2 regions of the Colwellia sp. PAMC 21821 genome follow, and region 1 is predicted to be linked to the other one. Evidence: predicted binding sites of a transcription regulator. Region 1 holds the regulator's gene; the other holds the start of a gene.
What was found. The regulator sigma-54, encoded in region 1, starts transcription at its own class of promoters, with help from an activator protein. The targets are predictions, from matches to a motif close to GTTGGCACGNNNNTNGNNT.
Positions count from the first base shown of each region.

Region 2: a site for sigma-54 is predicted at 6,160-6,178, ahead of A3Q33_RS08110 (S8 family peptidase). Genes of this name have one in related genera too.

Region 1 is NZ_CP014943.1:1,533,614-1,541,924, reverse strand. It holds gene A3Q33_RS06520 (HPr family phosphocarrier protein) at 139-417, opposite strand; gene rapZ (RNase adapter RapZ) at 424-1,278, opposite strand; gene ptsN (PTS IIA-like nitrogen regulatory protein PtsN) at 1,285-1,737, opposite strand; gene hpf (ribosome hibernation promoting factor) at 1,767-2,054, opposite strand; gene A3Q33_RS06500 (RNA polymerase factor sigma-54) at 2,090-3,598, opposite strand; gene lptB (LPS export ABC transporter ATP-binding protein) at 3,659-4,390, opposite strand; gene lptA (lipopolysaccharide transport periplasmic protein LptA) at 4,391-4,870, opposite strand; gene lptC (LPS export ABC transporter periplasmic protein LptC) at 4,902-5,468, opposite strand; gene kdsC (3-deoxy-manno-octulosonate-8-phosphatase KdsC) at 5,465-6,010, opposite strand; gene A3Q33_RS06475 (KpsF/GutQ family sugar-phosphate isomerase) at 6,012-6,977, opposite strand; gene A3Q33_RS06470 (calcium/sodium antiporter) at 6,994-7,974, opposite strand.
Region 2 is NZ_CP014943.1:1,911,154-1,919,464, forward strand. It holds gene A3Q33_RS08085 (diacylglycerol kinase family protein) at 1-190, shown strand, start outside; gene A3Q33_RS08090 (mechanosensitive ion channel family protein) at 549-1,520, shown strand; gene A3Q33_RS08095 (entericidin A/B family lipoprotein) at 1,607-1,756, shown strand; gene katG (catalase/peroxidase HPI) at 1,983-4,154, shown strand; gene A3Q33_RS08105 (DUF2254 domain-containing protein) at 4,381-5,697, opposite strand; gene A3Q33_RS08110 (S8 family peptidase) at 6,266-8,311, shown strand, end outside.

The sequences.
Region 1 (8,311 bases):
CGTAAGTTAGCTAATTCATTTTCCAATGAGTATTTAATATTAATAATTATCCGCGTTGAGTTTACCGTAATTTACGAGTTTTCACAGCTTTTTTATTAACTTAAGCGCGAACTGACATAGCGCTAAATGCGCTGATTGTTATTCAGCTTCATCGAATCTGTTACTAAAGAGTTGGCAAATTTCTTCGAGTGCTAATTCGGCATCTTCCCCTGAAGCAATTACCTTGACGGTTTTACCTTGTGCGCCGGCGAGTAGCATTAAGCCCATGATACTATTCGCGTCTGCACGGTTTTCGTCTAACTCAATAGTCACTTTAGCGGTAAACTTTTGGCTCAGCTGTGCAAGTTTAGATGCTGCTCGGGCATGTAGACCAAGTTTATTAATAATAAGTACTTTTCGGCTTGCTTGTGTGCTCATGGTGATTTACTTATCAGTAACAGGTAAGTCACGATGACGAGATTGCACGTCTTTACGTTCTTTACGCATATTATTTGCCAGTAATTCGGCAATATAAACCGAACGATGCATACCGCCCGTACAACCAATCGCAATGGTAATATAACTGCGATTGTTTCGTTCTAGATGTGGTAACCAAGTCATCATAAAACTGTTAATTTGCCAAATAAACTTTGTCACTATAGGTTGGCTAGCAAGAAAGTCTTGTACTGGTTTATCTAATCCTGTGAAGCCCTTTAGCTCTTTATCCCAAAAAGGGTTTGGTAAAAATCGCGCATCAAAAACATAGTCAGCATCTTGTGGTACACCATGTTTAAAACCAAATGACTCAAATACAACGACCATTGAGCCAGATTTTTTCCCCAAAATTCGTTCTCTAACTAAGTCGGCGAGTTGATGTGGCGTAAGCTGGCTAGTGTTGATATATAAGTGTGCTCGACTGGCTATTGGTTCAAGGAGCTTTTTCTCTAAGGCAATGGCTTGATCTAAGGCAATATTTTGTTTAATTAACGGATGTAAGCGTCGTGTTTCACTGAATCGACGAATAAGGTCACTATCATCAGCATCTAAATAAAGTAAGCTTAATTCAACCGCATTGGGCATATATTCAATGATTTCAGGCACATCATTAGGATCAGCGGGGAGGTTTCGCACATCGAGACTTACGGCTACATTCTCATAATCATTAATGACAGTATGGATGAGTGCAGGTAACAAGTTGACTGGAATATTATCAACGCAATAGTAGCCTAAATCCTCTAAAACGCGCAGTGCAACACTTTTACCTGACCCTGAACGGCCACTGACAATAATTAGCTTCATTTGTGTTTAACTCGCTTGTTGGATTAACTGATATAATTCTTGGTTACTTTCGCATTTACGTACTTGCTTGCAAAATTGCTTATCGCGAAAAATTTTTGCAATGCTCTGTAATGTACTGAGGTGGTTTTGACATTCTTCTTCAGGCACAAATAAGGCAATAAAAATATCAACTGCGCGATGATCAATAGCGTCAAAATCAATTGCTTCTTCTGTCGTTATTACCACGGCAATGGGCTGTGTAGCATTTTCCAAACGACCATGCGGTATAGCAATGCCATTACCTATGCCAGTTGACCCCATTCTTTCACGCTTAACTAGGCTTTCTAATAGCTGAAATGTGTCATGGTCAGCCAATTTATCGGCGGCCAGGCTACTTAAGTATTCTAGAATGCGTTTTTTACTGGAACCCGGTGCTGCACAAATAGTGCAGTCCGGGGATAAAATGTCTTGCAACTTCATAAACTTATAAAACCTAAAGCGACTTGGCGCTAATGTTTGTTAATTTTGCCTTTGTATTTCAGGATTTGGCGATCTAGCTTATCAATTAATGCATCAATTGATGCATACATATCATTATGCTCGGCCTTCGCGTGAACCTCTGAGCCACTTAAGTGCACAGTAGATTCGGCAATCTGATTCAATTTTTCTACGGTTAATACTACATGTACATTATTGATATGCTCAAAATGACGTTCTAGCTTTTCAAACTTGCCATTAACATAATCACGTAATGAGTCGGTAACATCGACATGGTGTCCAGTAAGATTAATTTGCATATGCTTCATTCCTCTTTTTTGGTGAATAAGACTGCCTACAATAGGCTTTTACGTTGATTTGACGGCGGTATAGAGAGCGACTCTCGATACTTGGCAATGGTTCTCCTCGCTACTTTTATACCTTGTTCAGCTAATATATCTGCGATTTTACTGTCGCTTAATGGCTTTGCGGGTATTTCGGCAGCGACGAGTTTTTTAATTAATTCACGAATAGCTGTTGAAGAGCACTCACCGCCATTTTCAGTACTTACGTGGCTAGAGAAAAAGTATTTAAGCTCAAAAATGCCTCTCGGTGTGTGCATGTATTTTTGTGTCGTAACACGAGAAATGGTTGATTCATGCATGTCTACAGCTTCTGCAATATCATTTAACACCATAGGTCGCATAGCTTCAGGACCATGTTCAAAGAAACCTTGTTGGCGTTGTACAATGCAATTTGAAACTTTTAATAAGGTATCATTGCGACTTTCTAAACTTTTGATAAACCATTTTGCTTCTTGTAAATTCGAGCGAATGAACTGACTATCAGCAGATGATTTCATTGACCTAGACATGGCGGCATATTGTTGATTAACTGATAATTTAGGTGCTGTATCGGGATTGAGCTCTACCGTCCAACGACCATTTTTCTTCTCAACGGAGACATCAGGAATTACGTATTGTTCTTCACTTTTTATGACGCTATCACCCGGGCGAGGATCTAAAGATTGGATCAAGCGAATAACTTCGCGTAATTGATCTTCTTTAATGCGCAATTTACGCATCAATTGTCGATAATCGCGATTACCAAGCAAGTCAATGTGCTCAGTGACGGCTAATTTACTTTCTGCTAGCCAAGGCGTATCTTTCGCAAATTGATTGAGCTGGATAAGTAAACACTCAGGAATTGAACGGGCAGCCACGCCAACGGGATCAAAAACGTTAATTCGTTTTAGTACCACTTCAACTTCATCGAGTTCTACATCGTCTATACCAACGCTTTCTAAGATCTCATCTGCGGTCACCGTTAAATAGCCGGCTTCATCAATGGCTTCAATAATGGCGATGGCAATGGTTCTGTCGGTATCGCTAAATGGCGTGAGTTGCATTTGCCACATAAGGTGGTCTTGTAGTGAGTCTTTCGTTTCACCCTGATAGGTATAATCTTCTGATGCGTGACCAACACCGCCGCTGCTAGCGCTAGCACTAAAGTTATCATCCCAAGTGCTATCACTGTTTAATTCTTCGGGAATATCGGTTTTGGCTAAACCTTCTGAGGAGCTAATTTCATCGATACTGGGGGCAGAATCTTCGCTACCATCGGAGGAGGCCATTTCTTTACTTTCGCCAACGCCTGCCGAGTATGCTTCTTCTAAATTGTCAGGGGTACTTTCAGAGTTATTATCAAAAGATTCATCAATTTCAAGTAAAGGATTACTTTCGAGTGCTTCTTGAATTTCTTGCTGGAGATCCAAAGTCGATAATTGCAGTAGCTTGATCGCCTGCTGCAATTGCGGGGTCATCGTTAATTGTTGTCCGATACGGAGTTGCAGAGTAGGACGCATTTACGTTTTCATTTCCCTGTTGAAATACATTAATTTTGTACCGCTTAAGTGTGTTATTCACTATAGCGTGAATTGTTCACCAAGGTATACATCTCTTACATGTTGATTCGCAAGTATTTGATTAGAATTACCTTCAGCGATCAGTTCACCATGACTAACGATATAAGCATGTTCACAAACATCGAGTGTTTCTCGTACATTATGATCAGTGATCAAAATACCAATGCCGCGTTCTTTTAAGTGTAGGATAATTTTTTTTATATCACCTACTGAAATTGGGTCAACACCAGCAAAGGGTTCATCAAGTAGAATAAATTTAGGGTCTGCCGCTAAAGCGCGAGCTATTTCAACACGTCGGCGTTCACCGCCAGATAAACTCATACCTAAGTTATCTTTGATATGACCGATGTTAAATTCTTCTAATAAATGTTCAAGTTTTTCTTCTCGCTCAACATCACTTAGGCTTTTACGTGTTTGTAAAATAGCCATAATGTTGTCATAAACAGATAACTTGCGAAAAATAGAGGCTTCTTGTGGTAAATAGCCGATGCCCTTGCGCGCGCGCTCATGCATCGGCAACAAGGTTAAGTCTTCACCGTTTAACACTATTGAGCCACTGTCGTTATTGACTAAGCCAACAATCATATAAAAGGAGGTAGTTTTACCCGCGCCATTGGGACCTAATAAGCCAACTATTTGTCCGGCGGACACTTTCATACTGACGTTTTTAACGACTTTTCTGCCTTTGTAGGCTTTTGCAAGACCGGTTGCTGATAATGTTGAAGTTGACATTTACTCTTGCTTGTCCTTAGATTTTTTAGGCAGTTCAGTTTTATTTTTTGGCTGTAATACCGTTTCTACTTTAGCGTTATCTAGGCTTTCAGCATTGACATATTCGGTGTCAAAATTATAAGTGATTTTACTGCCGCTAACTTCACTACCTTCTTGGCGTAGAAGTGCATTACCTGAAATAACCACGGTGTTCATACTGGGTTCATACCGAATTTCATTGGCTTGTAAATTTATTGGGCTACCATCTTGCAACGTTTGCTCAAATGTCGCTGGTGAACCCTTGGCAATATAAATTTTGTTATCACTTTTATCTTCGGTAATTACCTGAACTAATTCCGCATGTATCGTTAGTGTGCCTTGAGCAATAATGACATTATCGATATAACTGAATATTTTGTTTTTTAGATCGGCAGCTTGTCGCGAAGAAGATATTTTAATTTCTTGTTCAACATTAAACTTTTCGGCGCTTACTGTTGGCACTAATAATGCGAATACGGTAAGGCAAATAAGGCTATTTTTTAATTTTTTTATAAATGGTTTGCACATGTTCAGTCAATGTCATCTGTGTTGTGTTTAAGTCTACAATTAATCCTGAGCCATACATAGTAAATCCTTTACCTAATATTAAGATAGTTTGCTCTGAGCTGATTATATTAGTTTTTAAATCCATTTCTAAATTTTTTCCGTGTACTTCCTGTATCAAACTGTCTTCATCAGTGGCGATTAAACGTACGCGATTTTTCAATTTTACACGATTATTATTATATAACGTGCCTTCATTGGCTGTTACTTGCCATGTAGGTTTGTTGTTTTTTGGGTATAGGGTATATCTTGGGTATTCAAAGTGTGTGACCTCTAATTGAGCATAATGTTCCATTCGCTGTGCTTCAACATTATATGATAATGCACCGGTTGCTTTGTAAACATCGCTGTTGAGGTTTTCAGCAATAAATTCTGGATTAGTAGCATTGTCGAGGATACTACTGGTTTCTTTCTTAGCGCCATACCACTCAAGTAGGCCATAAGTCGTTAACGCCAAAATAAATAAGGTTATTGTCGCAAGGGTGATGCGATTCATATACTGGCACCCTTTGCATCGGCTAAAGTATGCTGACTTTGCATAATAAGGTCGCAAGTTTCGCGCACAGCACCAAAACCACCTCGGGTATAGGTTGTGTAGTCACAAAGATTTAAAATGGCAGGGTGCGCGTCATTTACTGCAATACTAAAACCAACGTAGTTAAGGCACTCAAAATCGGGCATATCGTCGCCAATGTACGCGACTTGTTCAGGCGTAAGTTGCAAAGCGTCTATCATCGCTTTTAATGCGGGCAGTTTATTTTCTTCGCCTTGCACTATGTGTTTAACGTTTAATGCGGTCATGCGTGTTTGGACGATATTAGATTTTCTGCCCGTGATCACGGCAACATCAACACCACTTGCACCTAAAGCTTTAATGCCATAACCATCTTTGGTATGAAAGGCTTTTAGTTCTTCACCGTTATTGCCTAAGTAGATACGACCGTCAGAAAAAACACCGTCAATATCACAAACAAAAAGTTTAATTTTTTGCGCCTTTTGCCAAACACTTGGCGCTACTTTTCCGTATAAACTGTCCAAACTAAAGCACTCCTGATTTTAATAAGTCATGCATATTCATGGCGCCAATGGGATGATTATGATCGTCGACAATAATCAAGCCATTAATTTTTTTGTCTTCCATTATTTTTAATGCTTCAGCCGCTAGCATATCTTGCTTAGCTACAAGCGGATTTCTAGTCATTACGCTGGTAATGCTGTCTTGATGAATATTAATTTCGGCATCTAAAATACGGCGTAAATCACCATCAGTAAACAGGCCGACTAGGCTTTTGTTCTCGTCAACAACCGCGGTCATGCCTAAGCCTTTTAGTGACATTTCGACTAACGCATCTTTTATCTTAGCAGCTTCTGTCACGGTTGGCAGGCGTTCATCTTTGTGCATGATATCGGCTAAGCGTAATAATAACCTTTTACCTAAACTACCACCGGGATGAGATAAAGCAAAATCGTCAGCGGTAAAACCACGCGCATTCAATAAAGCAACCGCTAAAGCGTCGCCCATAACTAAGGTTGCTGTTGTGCTAGATGTTGGTGCTAAACCTAAAGGGCAAGCTTCTTGTGATACTTTGACACAAACGTGCGTGTCGGCAAGTTTAGCAAGCGTAGAATCAGGCTTACCTGTCATGGCAATTATTTTGCTGCCAATCCGCTTGAGCACGGGAATAATGGCCAGTACCTCGCCAGTTTCACCAGAATTAGAAATGGTGAGTACCACATCATCAACGGTGACCATACCGAGATCACCGTGGCTTGCTTCACCAGGGTGCACAAAAAATGAAGGGGTACCGGTACTTGCTAATGTTGCGGCAATTTTTCCGCCAATGTGGCCTGATTTACCCATACCAATAACGATGACACGGCCTCGGCAATTAAACATTAGCTCACAGGCTTGAACGAAATCGTCGTCTATATATTGCGATAATTCGGCAATGGCTTGCTGTTCAATATTAATAACATTTAAGGCTAATTGTTTAAAATTTTTCATTGCTAAAGACCACTTTTTACACGTTGATTTGACTGAAAAGCAACACTTGATAACCAAAAAACACTGCTAATAATAGTAACCCTTTCGCGCGTGTGATGCGAAACTTTCCGCCACGACTAAAACATAGCAAGAACAATAAAAAGGTAGTTGCTAGCATAAACGGAGCGTCGCGCACTGCGGCGGCATTATCAATATCGCCTGGGGAAATTAGCCCTGCCAGTGACAATACCGCTAATATATTAAAAATATTTGAGCCAATAATATTACCTAAAGCAAGATCATCTTCTTTTTTAATAATGCTCATAATACTAGCGGCTAACTCTGGCAAACTGGTACCAATGGCAATAACAGTTAAGCCAATAACAAGATCACTAATACCAAACGCTTTGGCAATAAAGACGGATGAGTCAACCAAGTAGCTAGCACTTAAAGGCAGTAATATTATGCCGACAACTAACCAGATTATAGAGTTTTTGGTACTAACGCCGTCAGGCACTTCTTGCTCTGCTTCAAGCACCATTTTATCGTCGATAGGATTTTCTTTTGAGCGCTTTAACGTCACAAATAGCAAAGTAGCAATATAAAGCACAAAACCAATTATCAGTATCAAGCCTTCATTAAAGCTAAAGTTACTATTGGCTAGCATGTATGTCGCTATAGCGGTAATGATTAAAATCAGCGGGATTTCACGTTTAATGGTCGATGACGAAACCGATAACGGATGAAAAAGTGCGGTTATACCCAGCACTAAGGCAATGTTAGTGATGTTTGAACCAATAGCATTACCAATAGCCGTGTCTGGATTTCCTTGTAATGACGCGGTAGCGGCGATCATCATCTCAGGTGCGGAAGAGCCCATAGCGACAATCGTTAAGCCAATTATCATCGGAGATATACCAAGATTTCGTGCTAATGCTGAGGCACCAAATACAAATTTGTCTGCACTCCACACTAAAATAACTAGTGAAAGCAATAAGATCAAAATTTGGATGAACATTCAAAACTCCTGTTTGGTAAAGCTAAATAGTGTTTGCTGATGAAGGTATAAAAAGAGGAATTATAAACCATTGATGATAACCGATGACACCCAATTAATACTTATTTTGCCCATATTAAGTTGGGCAAACTCCATTATAAACTTTTTCTGATATTTTTGGCACGCTCAATCATCATTAAAATAAATAAAATAAATAAAATAAACCAGAGGATGTTGAATTTTAATTATATATCCTCGATAAAGCAGGTGAAGTAGCGTCAGTTTTTAACCTTACCTGCGGAACATTCATAAAGCTGTGACTACAGTTAAGTTACATTTACATACTTTTGCTTACTCT
Region 2 (8,311 bases), 380 kb from region 1:
CTTGGCAGAATTAGCCATTTCAGGTCTATCTGAAGAAGCTAGCCCGATGCAGAGTGAACACATACGCGCTAAGAAAATAGCCATAAATGCTAAGCATGAACTTGAGTATGTTATCGATGGTGAAGTTTTCTCTGCAAGTAGTTTACACATTGAAATTATGCCGAAGTCATTAAATATTCTCAGCAACTAACGTACCCGTAACATCATGCTTCTGATTTGCGTTTAAATTTACTTCGGACAAAGACAATATTGCAGTCATGACATATGACTCTGTAATATTTACATGCTTCAGTAACAAGTACTGCCACAAAAAAATACAAGCAATTGTTTTAAAACGGCTTTATTGGTGGCACAACTCTTGATTGTAGTTTTGTACTAGTTTAACAATTACATCACATTAAAACAGGTAACCAATGAATAATATCATGATACCAATTGAATCAGACGATGATGACATTCAATAAGATGTTATTAGTATGCATAAATTACTTAAGGCCAATTGAAGTAACTACAGCTAAAAACGTAAACCAAGATATATAAGGATAAAAGTGAAGTTAATAGAATTAGATAAATTTTGGCCACTAATTAATGAAAAACTGCAAACCTGGTTTGAAGCAGGGATTCAACATCTTCCTAATATAGTTGTGGCCATTTTCATCGCGATTGTATTTTCTATTCTCGCGAGAATTGTCGGAAAAGTTACGCAAAGAGTATTACGTAAAGCTCTAGATTCTAAGCAAATAGCTGATTTGCTGTCATCGATTATAAAAGTTTTAGTGTTACTCTCAGGTATATTCGTCGCATTAGATTTTCTCGGTTTACAAGGCACAGTAACTTCACTATTAGCCGGTGCCGGTATTATAGGTCTCGCCATAGGCTTTGCATTCCAAGACATGACCGAAAATCTGATTGCAGGCATTGCCATGGGCATCAGAAAACCATTTCAAATAGGTGATATTGTTAAAGCAGAAGATATTTTTGGTACCGTAAAAACCATTAATTTACGTAATACGCTAGTAGAGACATTTTTCGGTCAATTAGAAGTTATTCCTAACAAAATACTCTTTAGGAATGTATTAACCAATTACACAATTAATGGCATCAGACGGTTAGAAATTCCGGTAGGTATCTCTTATGCGGATGATCCTGAGGTAGCCGCTGAAGTTATTGTAGCAGCGCTTAACCAATGCGACTTTATTATCAAACAAGAAGAAACTGCCGTTTTCGCTGAAAGTTTTGCAGAGAGTAGTATCAATTTACTAGTTTGGTTTTGGATAGAATATCCTGGAGAAACAGGGTTTATGAAAGCTAGGCATGAAGCGATAGTAAAAATTAAATCATCTTTAGAGCAGGCTGACATATTAATACCATTTCCGATTAGAACGTTGGACTTTGGTGCTAAAGGTGGTGAGAAACTAAATACTATGCTGAGCCAAAAAGATGTTCAAAAGAGCAGTGCAAAAACTGCTGATGATAACAGCGGTGAAAGTTCAACTGATAACAATAGTAAAAGTGCTTAATTGCGCCATACTCTACTAAAGATAAAAGAACGCTACTATAATATTTTTTAATCACGACAAGTTAACAACCCAAAAAGGAACGCAAAATGAAAGCTAAAACATACTATGCAAACATAAAATCAATATTAACTGTATTGTTACTCAGCACCGCTTTAGGTGCCTGTGCCACGATTGAAGGCGCTGGAGAAGATATCGAAAGTGCAGGTGATGCCGTACAGGATGCTGCTGATGGCTAAAGCTAGACTCAACAAAACTACTTAACTGAAATTACAGCGCCAATTAATCACTGGCGCTTTTAGTTTACTAGTTTCCAATTTAGCTGAAACTTTGACTATCAATGTAGGTCTACTCGATTAGGTCTTTCAACAGTTACTTTTATATCAACCTGCTCGCGTTAAGTAACTGTATCGCACTTTACTATAATCTAAGATATACGTAGCAATTTATCCAAGGAAATTGAATATGAATGATAAGAAAAGCACGGGTGGTAAATGCCCTGTAATGCACGGTGGTGCTACTGAAAGCTCGATGACAAACATGGAATGGTGGCCGAAAGCTTTAAACCTAGATATTCTTCATCAGCATGACCGTAAAACTAACCCGATGGATGCGGATTTTGATTACCGAGAAGCAGTTAAAAGTCTCGACATAGCTGCACTCAACAAAGATTTACACGAACTAATGACTAATAGCCAAGACTGGTGGCCTGCTGATTGGGGGCATTATGGCGGCTTGATGATCCGATTGAGTTGGCATGCAGCAGGTACCTATCGAACCGCTGATGGTCGAGGTGGTGCAGCAACCGGTAATCAACGTTTTACACCAATAAACTCTTGGCCTGACAATGCAAATTTAGACAAAGCACGCCGCTTACTTTGGCCGATCAAAAAGAAATATGGCAACCAACTAAGCTGGGCAGATTTGATTTCGTATGCCGGCACCATCGCATATGCATCTATGGGCTTAAAAACTTTTGGTTTCGCATTTGGCCGTGAAGATATTTGGCATCCAGAAAAAGACACTTACTGGGGTTCTGAAAAAGAATGGCTGGCGCCAAGCGACAGCGAAAACAGCCGTTATTCTGGTGAACGCGATTTAGAAAATCCATTAGCCTCAGTAATGATGGGATTGATTTACGTTAACCCTGAAGGCGTAGATGGTAAGCCCGACCCACTTAAAACTGCTTACGACATACGTGTTACCTTTGAGCGTATGGCGATGAACGATGAAGAAACAGTTGCGCTAACAGCAGGTGGTCACACAGTAGGTAAATGTCATGGTAACGGCGATGCGTCGAAACTCGGCAGAGAACCAGCCGCCGCAGATATTTCAGAACAAGGTACCGGTTGGAATAACAAAACTGAACGTGGTATTGGTCGTGATACGGTAACAAGTGGTATTGAAGGTGCATGGACAACTTATCCTACTCAATGGGATAACGGTTATTTCTCTATGCTACTTAAACACGAGTGGGAACTGAAAAAGAGTCCTGCAGGTGCTTGGCAGTGGCAACCCGTTGACATTAAAGAGGAAGACAAACCTGTTGATGTTGAAGACCCGTCAATTCGTACCACGCCAATAATGACTGATGCGGATATGGCCATGAAAATGGACCCTGCTTATCGTGAGATTTCTGAACGATTCTTTAATGATCCAGCATATTTTTCCGATGTTTTCGCACGAGCATGGTTTAAATTAACCCATCGCGATATGGGGCCAAAAGCCCGCTACATTGGTTCAGATGTACCGCAAGAAGATCTTATTTGGCAAGATCCAGTCCCCGCAGGTATGACTGATTATAATGTTCAATCAGTAAAAAATAAAATAGTTGCCAGTGGTCTAAGTATCAGCGATATGGTTGCCACAGCTTGGGACAGCGCTAGAACTTATCGCCATTCCGATAAACGTGGTGGTGCTAACGGCGCTCGAATTCGCCTTGCGCCGCAGAAAGATTGGCAAGGCAACGAACCTGCTCGCTTGAATAAAGTACTATCAACACTTGAGGGTATTGCACACACCAGTGGTGTAAGCATTGCTGATGTTATCGTATTAGCGGGTAATATTGGCATTGAGCAGGCAGCAAAAGCTGCAGGCGTTGAAGTAGTAGTTCCTTTTTCCCCAGGACGAGGAGATACGACTGATGAGTTAACTGATGTTGACTCTTTCGAAGTACTCGAACCACAACATGATGCTTATCGTAACTGGCTCAAAGCTGATTATAAAGTTAGCGCTGAAGAGTTAATGTTAGACCGCACACAGTTAATGGGCTTAACCGCTCATGAAATGACCGTGTTAATTGGTGGTATGCGTATGTTGGATACTAACTACAATGGCACTAAGCATGGGGTATTCACAGATAGTGAAGGTGTATTGTCGAACGACTATTTTGTGAACTTAACTGACATGAACTATAAGTGGGTGCCTGTGGGCGATAACTTATATGAAATTCGTGAACGAAAGTCAGATCAAGTCAAATGGACAGCGACACGCGTTGATCTTGTTTTTGGTTCAAACTCTATTCTTCGTGCTTACAGCGAAGTTTATGCGCAAGATGATAACAAAGAAAAGTTTGTTCACGATTTTGTCGCCGCATGGGCGAAAGTTATGAACGCTGATCGTTTCGATTTAGCATAGTTTTTTACTAGCATTGAAGTCTAATAACCTTTGCGTCGCCGTAACATCGACGCAGGGGTTTTATACCAATATCACTAATAATCAAATCATTTATTCAGATATGAAAACACTCTTTCCTTTGACATACCCTCTATATAAAAACCATTAATCCATTGATCTTTAATGCACAATTACCGAACCTCACTATCTAAAGTTAACTAAAACTAACTAAAATGTATCTTAAACACTAAACCAATTTAGTATTGTGGGTAATTTTATTTATTCGGCGCAATAACTCAGTGTTATCTTCATCGCTCAATGATTGTTTAGCTTGTTGTTGCTCAATCATTCTTGTCTGCGCTTGCACAAAACTATGATGTTCTGCTGTTTTAGCTTGAGTTTCGAGAACATGTAAGGAATCTAGCATCTGGATAGTAACCGCGAGGTTCGTTTCACACTCCTGCCTTATTTGGTCAAAGGCCGCATCTGCTATATCAGTAAAAGTTAACGATTTACATACCAATCGCGGTACGCCATCAATAAAAATATTGGTATAAGGAAATGTTTTACCCGCTAAACTACACAACACTGAGCTGAGTTTGTCGATGCAGGTTATTGCGGTATATGGGTCATTAATACCTGGTGACAATGCTCTTAAGGCAATTTCTACTAATTGGTGTACCGCAAATTCAGGATCTTGCACCGGTGTTCTGCAGGCTCCAAAAACAATATGCTTGATAATGCTTTCACTTATATCTTGTTTAACCTTATCACTGCCATAAACCGTGGCAATAGTTGAATTTTTAACAACAAAATCACCTGCTGAATAATGCAGCTGAATAGTACAGTGCGATTTCGAAGCTAAAGTAAGTAAACTTTCTTTATCGATAAGTTGTAGGTAACCACTTGAAGGTGCCGAAACTTCAAGCTGTTGCGTGCCTCTATTTTTCTCAAATGCTAAAACACCTTCACGGGTTAAATTTTCATTCGAAATTTCTGGAAATAATTTCCCTATAATTTCTTGTAATTCACAATACACACCATCAATAACCACATCTGCCTGAATAGATTGGGCAACATGATGAATAAAGTAAATCAGGATCCAAACACTAAAACAGGTCATAGCAATAGCAACAGCTAGTGTTATTCCGGGTTGAAAGGCATAAGGCGCTTTAAAGCTGATGGCACAAAATATAGCGATACAAAAGAGAAAAGTGGCAATAAAGCTACCCAGGACAAACTGCGTGCCTTTGTCCATCATAAAGTTGCGCATTAAGCGCGGCCCAAATTGTGAAGAAGCTAGCGTTAATGAAACTATGGTGATTGAAAAGGCAATGCTGGTTACCGTGATCATAGCGCCCGCTATAGTCCCTAATAATGAGCGAACGGCCGTTACATCTGTAGTATATAAGAACGATAAAGCCCCCTGTTTATCCTGCATGTGAGTTACGTCTATGTATATGGTGCCAGCAGCTAATAATAGAGAGAAAATCATCATTAAACTTGGTATAAACCAAAAGCTGGATTGAATTTTTTCAAACAAAGGGGCTAATTTAATATTCATATTTAATACCTGTTTCCATGGTGAATAGTTATCAGCCAAAATCGTTTTACTACCATACGTTGACCACTATTTTTTTGTTATTGAGAATATACCCAGTTTAGCCCGACCGATAAACATTTAATAATAAAAACATATTTTACAAAATGTTTTAACTTGCCTAGATTTTAATACTAAAAAATTTATTATCTCATACTGCTCTCTACATCAGTTTATCCAAGCGAACGTCTATCTTCTCTTCAAGTGTAAGTATTAGCATGATAAAACAATACGCCTACTTATTCTCTGGAGGGTAATGCATTTCACAAAGCAATAGTTCAGCTCATATGTAACACATGCATTATATTAAAAAAAATGAATGTTAATTTTGAATCAAACATTCATTGGTTACATTCATTAATTTCAATTACGACGAGTCATTTATTTCACATTTAAATTAAATCCTATTAAAACAACAAGTTAAATTCTGGCACGACCATTGCTATATCATCGTTAGTGTTAATACGTGACTGGGTAATCTTTAGCATAAGAACACTACCTGGGAAAACATACAAATTTAGGTAATTTATATATGATAAAGAGATTTAACAAAAAGCATGCAATATTGTTGACGAGCTTGTTGAGCATATCAACATTGCCATTTGCAGCACATAGTGCTGGAAGTCTATTAGCTGGTATTTTAGACCCTGTAGTTGAAGTACTAGCGCCAGTTATCGAGCGTAATAACGAAGTTATCATTCAAGGTGATAATGTATTAGGCCTTAAAAAAATTATTGGTGACGTAGGTGGGCTTATAACGCATGAATTATCATTAATAAACGGGATTGCTGTAAAAGTTAGTGATACAGAGTTAGCCGCCTTAAATTTACTTAATGGCGTAATTACTATAACTAAAAACGAAGCTGTTTTTAGCGCCAGTGCGCTTGATAACTGTAAAGTTTACGGTAGTCATGTAGTTGAAATGTCGGCGAATAAAATTCGTTGGAATATCTATAATGCTAAAGAACAACAAGTAAACTTTAACCAAATGACCTTCAATTGGCCATTAGCATTAGGCAATATACGCACCGTTAAAATCAACGGCACCGCTGTATTTGCTAATGTTACTGCAGAGCAAAATGGTGAATTAGTGCTTGATGCAGCAGATATCCCTGCCACTGCGTTTTTAGGTTCTTATGAAGATGCTACCGTTGAATTGGCATTTACCAATAATGGTACTGATAGTTACAAACAAAACGACTTCTCTATGGGTGTAGGTTTTGCTGAAAATTGTGACCGTAAACTTGTAAAAGGCTACGAAACACAAAGCATTGATGGTGATAGTAACACTTATTACGTAAATTCTATCGGCGCCGATGCTTTGCACAATCAGGGCATTACCGGTAAAAATGTTACTGTAGCGGTAATCGACAGTGGACTTTGGGCTGCCAACAGTGCATTAAGCCGTAATACCTCTAATAAATCTCGAATCAAAGCAGCATACGACGCTATAAACGATACTGAAGTACAACCTAGTAAAATGACTGATGAAAATATTCACGGTACTCACGTTACTGGCATAATTGCCAACAGTAAAAGAGCCGTTGAACATGGACAAACGAGTAGCCACTACCAAGGTGTAGCGCCTGACGCTAACTTAGTGGTTGTAAAAGCTATTTATGAAGACGGTCACAGTACATACGCTGACGCTATTCGTGGCTTACAGTACATTGCGGATAATCACAAAGCGTTAAATATTCGCGTAGTCAACCTGTCATTTGGCGCACAACCGCGTTCAAGCTACTGGGAAGATCCACTTAACCAAGCAGTAATGGCATTATGGGAAAAAGACATTGTTGTCGTTACATCGGTAGGTAATACCGGTCCAAGTGCAATGACGGTAGGCGTACCAGCTAATGTACCTTATGTTATTAGTGTAGGTGGAATCAGTGATAACAATACTTTAGACACTAGTGATGACAAAATGCTTTCATTTTCATCGCAAGGTCCAACGCATGACGCTTTTATCAAACCAGATTTAGTTGCGCCAGGTGGTCATATGTTTAGTTTAGGTAATTCAGAGATGTATACCGCCGCTAAATTTCCACAGTATTTAATGGCTAAAGATCGCTATATGATGTCAGGAACTTCACAATCTTCAGGTGTGGTAACAGGTATAGTTGCATTAATGCTGCAGAACAACCCAAACCTTAGTGCTAATGATGTTAAGTGTAGACTTATCACTAGTACTACTATGGCCCAATTGGAAGACGGTAAGCTTGCATATAGTCCATTTCAACAAGGTGCTGGTAGCGTTAATGCGGTAAAAGCGGTTGAGTCAACACAAACGGGTTGCGCTAATAACGGAATGAACATAACAGCTGATTTGAGTGGTGACCAACACTACATGGGAGCAGCTCGCGAAGACACTGATGGTAACTACTATATTGAAGGCTACGACTTTGAAGTTTGGGAAGAAGGCTTTATCTGGCGTGAAGGCTTTATCTGGCGTGAAGGTTTTATCTGGCGTGAAGGTTTTATCTGGCGTGAAGCGTTAAATACTGAAGGCTTCATATGGCGTGAAGGTACGACTTGGAGCGAAAATTTCGTTGAAAACGAAGGATTTATTTGGCGAGAA